Regions from separate parts of the Kytococcus sp. Marseille-QA3725 genome, predicted to be linked through region 2. Evidence: predicted binding sites of a transcription regulator. Region 2 holds the regulator's gene; the other holds the start of a gene.

Region 1 (3,398 bases), on a different contig from region 2:
TGGTCGGCTCACCCGGTGCCGCGCCCGGCGGCGAGTTCCGTGGCTGGGGCGGTGGCTGTCCCGGTGGTCTGCCGGGACGGCGCGGGTGGAAGCGCACGGTCGCCGTCCCGGATGCGTCTTGGTCGATCGTGTGCGTGAAACGACGGTCCTCGAGCCGTCGGTGGTGTCGGCCGCACAGCGGGATGCCATTCGCCAGGTCCGTCGGTCCGCCCTCCGAGAGGGGTTCTCCGCCGGGTCCGCGTGCCGGCGACCAGGGGCTGGCGTGGTGGATCTCGCACCAGGCGAAGGGCCGATCGCAGTGCTCCTCGGCGCACTCCGAGTAGGAGACCGACAGTGCGCGGCGCTGGTTCTCCGTGAAGAACCGGCTCCTGCGGCCCAGGTCCAGCACCTGGGACCGTCCGCCCAGCACCACCGGGATGATCCCCGCCTGGGCTGCGAGGCGTCGGACCTCTCCGGCCGAGACCTCGTCACCCGAGTCGGTCACCCCCGCGCGGTCCGTCTCGCCCCGCAGGGACTCCAGGCTGGTGGTCACGAGGACCATCGCGTTGGCGCTGCTCCCCAGGTGGTCGGTCGGCAGGTGGTCGATGAGCTCGGCCAGCGCCCGACCCTTCTCGTGGGTCCAGTCGACCTGGCGGTCGTGCCAGCTGGTCCCGGGGACTGCGGTGCCGCCCTGCTGCTTGCGAGCCAACCGGCGAGGGCTGGTCATGGCGGACAGGGCCTTGCCAAGCATCCGGCCCTGCAGGACCGGCAGGGTGAACTGGCCGAACACGGTGCCGTCACCGTTGTCGCGCATCCAGAACGATGCTGCGTCCCACGCCCGCTCCTCCTGTGACCGCACCCGGTCGTCCTGGTGGGCGTCCACCACGGGTTCGGGGACGCCGAGTTCGGACAGGACCCGTCGCGCGGCTGCTCGGAGGCGACGGGGCGTCATCCGCCGCGCCTTCTCGACGAGCTGCTCCTCGGCTCGCCAGCGGGTCCCGGCCGGCGTCGACTCCGGCACGGCCTCGAGCTCCTGCAGGATCACCATGGCGTGGTCCTGGGTCACCAGCCCCTCGTCCATCGCCCTGGCCAGGGGGCGCGGCTCCCCCGTCTGGGGTGGCGTGTCATCAGCCGCTGCGAGCGGCCCCTCGGCGCCGCTGACCCCCGGGCGCGGTTCCTCGTGCACCCCGGCACCGAGCACTCCCGGTTCCCTGTGCGTTCCGGGCGTCCCGCGCCCGGGCGTCGCCGGACGTTCGTTGCCCAGCGCCCGAGCCAGTTCGGCATCCCGGTGGGTGTGTCGCGAGTCCACGCCGTTCTTGCGTGCGGCGAACTGGGCGTCGTCGTCGTGGGACGCGCGACCGCTCTCACGGGCCTTCGCGAGGAGGTCGTACGAGCGCATGCGGACGCGCTGGCCCCGGGTGGCCACCTGCGCTGCCTCCTGCGTCAGCCACTCCAGCTCGCGGGTCCCGACGGGCAGGTCCGGCACGTTCCCGGCGTCGGCCATGGCGTGCATGAGGCGGTCGGTGGCCTCGCGCACCGCGGTGAACGCCGAGATCAGCTCGACCCACGGGGCACACTCCGCCCCCGCGTCGAACCCCACCTGTACCGCCACGCCCACCACCCCCTCGATGGCGTCCTCATGGCCCGACCCCCTTGTCGAGCTATGAGACAACAGTACTACACAGACGGGAACTGTGCAAGCAATAAATAGAACATATAGACTACTTGATGCCATCGAAGGAGCGTTGTCCCCACCCTGTGGACAACCCTTGGGTCACCCCTCCTCAGCCCAGCAGCTCCGCGATCTCCCGCGCCGCCGCCCGCGCCGGCCGCCCCACACCGATGAGCGTCGCCGAGGCGGGGCCGGTCCAGTCCCCGTACCCCATGAGGTGCAGCCGCGGTTCCTGGTCCGCTCGCGTCATCGAGCTCTCGGCGATCGGCAGGTGCCTGTCCGCGTCACGCAGTCCGAGCGGACGCAGGTGCGCCAGGGCCGGCCGGTACCCGGTGCACCACAGCACCGTCGCGAACTCGAGCTCCTCACCGGGTGCGACGGGCGGATCGTTCCACGTGGAACCGGCCTCACTCCTGGCGTCCGGGTCCGTTCCGGCCCCGGCCGCCCGGTGCCCCCTGCGGCATCCGCACCCCACACTGCGCCCGATGCGGTGAGCCGCTCCACCATCGGCACCGCGGCCAAGTGCCCCGCGGCCACGGCCTCGCGGACCCCGGGCACCTGCACGATGTCGCCGAGCGCCGCCACGCCGCCGTCGTCCTCGCGCCCGGCATCCAGCGCGGCCCGCCGGGCGGTCGCCACGTCGAACAGGACCCGGCCGTCGACCTCCGGCGGCATGAGGCGCGGCGGGCGCTGGGTGGCCCACACGACCTCGTGCGTCTCCAGCAGCTCGGCCGCGAGCTGGGCCCCTGTGTTGCCGCCGCCGACCACGAGCACCCGTCCGTCCGGAAGGTCGGCCGGCCGCCGGTACTGCGCCGAGTGCAGCTGCACCCCACCGAAGTCCCGCATGCCCGGCACGCTCGGCCAGAACGGCCGCGACCAGGTGCCCGTCGCGCTCACCACCGCGCGGGCGGACCAGGCCGCCGCCTCGGGGGTTCGGGGTACCTCCCCGCCGCCGGGAGCAGCACCCGCCCGTCGCCCCTCCACCCGCAGGCGGCCCCCGTCCCGCCGCACGGCCTCCACTCGCACCGGTCGCTCGACGGGCACCTCGTAGCGCTCCTCGTAGTCCGTCAGGTACCCGGCCACGTGCTCGCGCGGCGGGAACCCACCGCCCGGGGGCTGCGGCATCATCCACCCCGGCAGGGAGGAGTGCTGCGCGGGTGAGAACGCCCGCAGGCTCGGCCACATCCGCGCCCAGGCGCCACCGGGCTGCTCGGCGTCGTCCAGCACCACGTGCTCGATGCCGGCGCGCCGCAGCCAGTAGCTCGTCGCCAGTCCGGCCTGACCGCCGCCGATGACGACGACGTCCGTGTCCGTGGTGGGGGTGGTCTCCATGGGGTCAGTCTCCTGCCTCGTGGGGTCGACCGGTTGCCCACGGACGGGGTCTGCCCCTCCGCGAACCGGCGCGCCCTCACATATCCCGCGTCATGTCCTTGGTCGCCTGCCACTTGCGCGCGACCTCGGCCCGGTCGTCGCCCTGCTGCCAGGGGCGTTCGACCAGCACCGTGTACAGGGTGAACACCGCTGTCGCCGCCACGACCCCGGCTGCGACCCACCCCGGGGTGGCGTCGGACAGGGACAGCACGCCCCACCAGCAGGGGATCGGGGCCACCAGGAGCAGCACGGTCATGAGGACGCTGCCGGGGTCCGGGCGCCGGTGTTTCAGCACGAAGGGCCGCTGCACGAGCGTCATCACCACCTCGGTGAGGACGACGCCGATGGCTGCCGCCAGGATCTGGTCCTGCACGCT
Region 2 (3,398 bases):
CCTTCAACTGGGGTGTGCTGGAGGGCGCGTCCTGGGCGATGGACTCGCGAGTCCCGCAGAGCTATCCCGTGGAGGTGGCCGCGCAGATCAACCAGATCCGCACGGACATGGACGCCTTCAGCGACGAGGAGCAGAAGATCATCGAGCGCCACGGGTACGGCGTGGCGGACTCGGCCATCCGCCGGTACGCGCCGCAGCTGATCATGCGCGACGCACCCGCCCGCTACCCGTACCCGGAGGTGGCCGACCCCGAGGTCGCGCTGCGGGCGCTGCGGGGGTCGGGGCGGATGTCGCTCGTCGGGCGACGGGCACCCCGCCGTTGGGCACGCGCCGGACGACGGCAGCTGGGTCGCAGGACGGCTGGGCGTCGCCGTGGCTGAGGGGTCCTCGGGCGCCGCGATGCCGGAGGTGGACAGCCCGGTGACCCTGCCGCCCGTGGTCCGGGCCGCCCCGCAGGAGGTGGAGGCCCTGGCCGAGCTGCTGGCCGGGCAGCGGCTGGCGGTGGTGACGGGGGCGGGCATGTCGACCGCCTCGGGCATCCCGGACTACCGGGGGCCGGACGGGGTGCGGCGTGTGCAACCGATGACGATCGGCGACTTCCGTGCCGGTCCCGAGGCCCGGCGGCGCTACTGGGCGCGTGCCTTCGTGGGGTGGGAGCGCTTCACCGGTGCCCAGCCGAACGCGGGGCACCGGGCGCTCGCGGCGCTCCAGGCCGAGGGCGCGGCGGGTGGTGAGGTCGCGGGCATCACCGGGGTGATCACGCAGAACGTGGACGGGCTGCACCAACGGGCCGGGTCGCCGGACGTGCTGGATCTGCACGGGACGCTGTCGCGCATCGTCTGCCTGGTGTGCGGGGCGGTCGAGGAGCGGTCGTCGCTGCAGGCGCGGCTGGGTGAGCTGAACCCGCACCACCGCGACGTCGCGCTGCGGGGCGGGCAGGTCCGTCCGGACGGCGACGTGGCCCTGGACGAGGAGGTGGTCGCCTCGTTCCGCACGGTCGACTGCCTCGTGTGCGGGGCCGACGAGCTCAAGCCGGACGTCGTGTACTTCGGGGAGAACGTCCCGCGGGAGCGCGTGGACCGGGCCTATGCGATGGTGGACGGCGCCGACGGGCTGCTGGTGCTCGGCTCGAGCCTCAAGGTGATGAGCGGCTACCGCTTCGCCCGGCACGTGCACCGCGCCGGTGGGCCGGTCGCCGTGGTGACCCGGGGATGGCACCGAGCCCACCGGGAGGCGACGCTGACCGTGGACGCGATGGTGGACGAGACGCTGCTGGCCGTCGCCGATCGGCTCGGGGTGGCCGTCGAGGCGGGGTGACCCCGTGTGGGAGGGCTCGGGGACGTGCTCCGATCCCACCCGTACCGGAGCCCCTCGGACCTGCCGGACCCCGACGGGTCCCCGGAGACCTGTCGCACCCCGCTCGGGCCGGGCGCGGCCCGGGCCCGAGCGGTCCGGACGCGATCAGACGCGGCGCAGGACCGCGGTGACCTTGCCCAGGATGGTGGCGTCGTTACCGTCGATCGGGTCGAACATGGGGTTGTGCGGCTGCAGCCAGATCTGGTTCTTGACCTTCTTGTAGGTCTTCACCGTCGCCTCGTCGTCGATGAGCGCGGCCACGATGTCGCCGTTGATGGCGGCCTGCTGGCGGCGCACCACGACCCAGTCGCCGTCGCAGATGGCCGCGTCGACCATCGAGTCCCCCTTGACGCGCAGCAGGAAGAGCTCGCCGTCACCGACGATCTGCTTGGGGAGCGGGAAGACGTCCTCCACGCGCTCCTCGGCCAGGATCGGTCCACCGGCGGCGATCTGCCCCACCACGGGCACGTAGCTGGCCGGCGGCTGGGCGTCGGCGGCCTCGGAGGGGTCCCAGGTGTCCTCCGGCAGCTTGCGGTACCCGCGGTCACCCGGCCACTGGGCGTCCAGGATCTCCAGGGCGCGGGGGCGGTTGGGGTCGCGGCGGATGTAGCCCTTGCGCTGCAGCGCGTTGAGCTGGTGCTGCACGGAGCTCGCGGAGGCGAGCTCCACCTGCTCGGCGATCTCGCGCATGCTCGGCGGGTAGCCCCGCTCGTCGATCGAGTGTCGGATGACCTCCAGCACCCTGGTCTGCCGGTCGGTCAGCGGCTCGTTGCGGCGCAGGCCCGGCTCGTTCCTCCGGTTGGTCATGGTCCCCCTTCGCTGGGTCGTCGCGGCGGTCGTCTGGCGTGCCTCGGGCGATGTCGCTGACCGCCGCCGTGCTCAGCAGATCGCCGTCCTCCCAACGATCTCCCGATGTTGTCGGTGGTCACCGATTGACTTCAGGTGTTGTCGGACGGACCCGCGTTCCCCCCCCGCGAAGGAGGAGTCGATCACGCGCTCGGCCGACAGCCGTGCGGTCACAGGGTACGACGCCCCGGCCCCGCGCGAGCGGACATCCGTTCGGGCGTGTCTTGGAGGGCGTCGACCACCTGTGCTACACATAGTACAGACATCCGACGGACAGGCGTCCGGAGGGGAAGGAGTGGACATGAGCGCGATCACCTGTGAGGCACCTCGTCTCGGTCGAGGCGTCGTGGGGCAGCGTGCGGGCGTGCACGCTGCGCCCTTCCGGCGGCAGGCGCAGCGACCGGCTCCGCGCATGCGGCTGACGGCTCGCGGACGTGCGGCCCGTCAGGTGCTGGGCCTGGTGCTGGCGGTTGCGCTGGTGCTGCTCGTGGCGTGGCAGTCGGTCGGGGCCGGGCCGGACGCCTCCGGCGCGCAGCACGTCGTGGTCGGGGACGGGCAGACCTTGGGGCACGTGGCCGTCGAGCACCTCCCCGAGGTGCCGGTCGAGCAGGGCGTGCTGATGCTGCAGGAGGCCAACGGGCTCGGGACCTCCGAGGTGCAAGCCGGTCAGGAGCTGGTCGTCCCGGAGCCCTGAGGGAGGCCTGGGCCGTGAGCGGCCCGGGGCGTCGGGCGAGGCCGGAGCCCGACAGGGAGGTCGAGGGGCGCCGGCCGAGGGGGAGTCGAGGGGAGGGGGCGAAGGGTGTTGCTCGAGGGCCGTCAGTCGAGGGTGGTGCCGGTGACGCGACGCCACATCGGGCTCAGGCCCTCGAAGGGGGCGAACCAGCCGGAGATGTGCACGTCCATGACGATGCCCTCCACGCCGGAGGCGATGAAGTCGTCCGCGCCGCGGACGATGTCCGCCGGCTGCTTGGCCAGCAGGTCGGCGGGCTCCTCCGGGTCGGACATGCCCTGCTCCACCGCGAAGTGACGGGCCCGCTCGCTGCTGGTGAAGCCGAGGAGCATCATCGTGCCCTCGATCTCGGCGGCGACGGGAGCGACAGCACCCTCGGGCCCTGCGGGGAGGAACCACCAGCGCGGGAGCGCGAAGCCGGCCTTCCAGAGATCGGTGATGGCGTCGTGGTCCGCGGAGTCACGAC

The links. The regulator LexA, encoded in region 2, represses DNA repair genes until DNA is damaged. The targets are predictions, from matches to a motif close to TCGAACANNTGTTCGA.
Region 1: ACY8FT_RS09680 (HNH endonuclease signature motif containing protein) is a predicted target of LexA. The motif match lies at 1,688-1,703, and genes of this name have one in related genera.

What each region holds. Positions count from the first base shown of each region.
Region 1 is NZ_JBUCLA010000002.1:326,387-329,784, reverse strand. It holds gene ACY8FT_RS09680 (HNH endonuclease signature motif containing protein) at 1-1,591, opposite strand, end outside; gene ACY8FT_RS09675 (hypothetical protein) at 1,764-1,901, opposite strand; gene ACY8FT_RS09670 (NAD(P)-binding domain-containing protein) at 1,898-2,983, opposite strand; gene ACY8FT_RS09665 (hypothetical protein) at 3,060-3,398, opposite strand, start outside.
Region 2 is NZ_JBUCLA010000001.1:430,535-433,932, forward strand. It holds gene ACY8FT_RS02000 (patatin-like phospholipase family protein) at 1-380, shown strand, start outside; gene ACY8FT_RS02005 (Sir2 family NAD-dependent protein deacetylase) at 373-1,317, shown strand; gene lexA (transcriptional repressor LexA) at 1,462-2,163, opposite strand; gene ACY8FT_RS02015 (LysM peptidoglycan-binding domain-containing protein) at 2,567-2,896, shown strand; gene ACY8FT_RS02020 (hypothetical protein) at 3,019-3,398, opposite strand, start outside.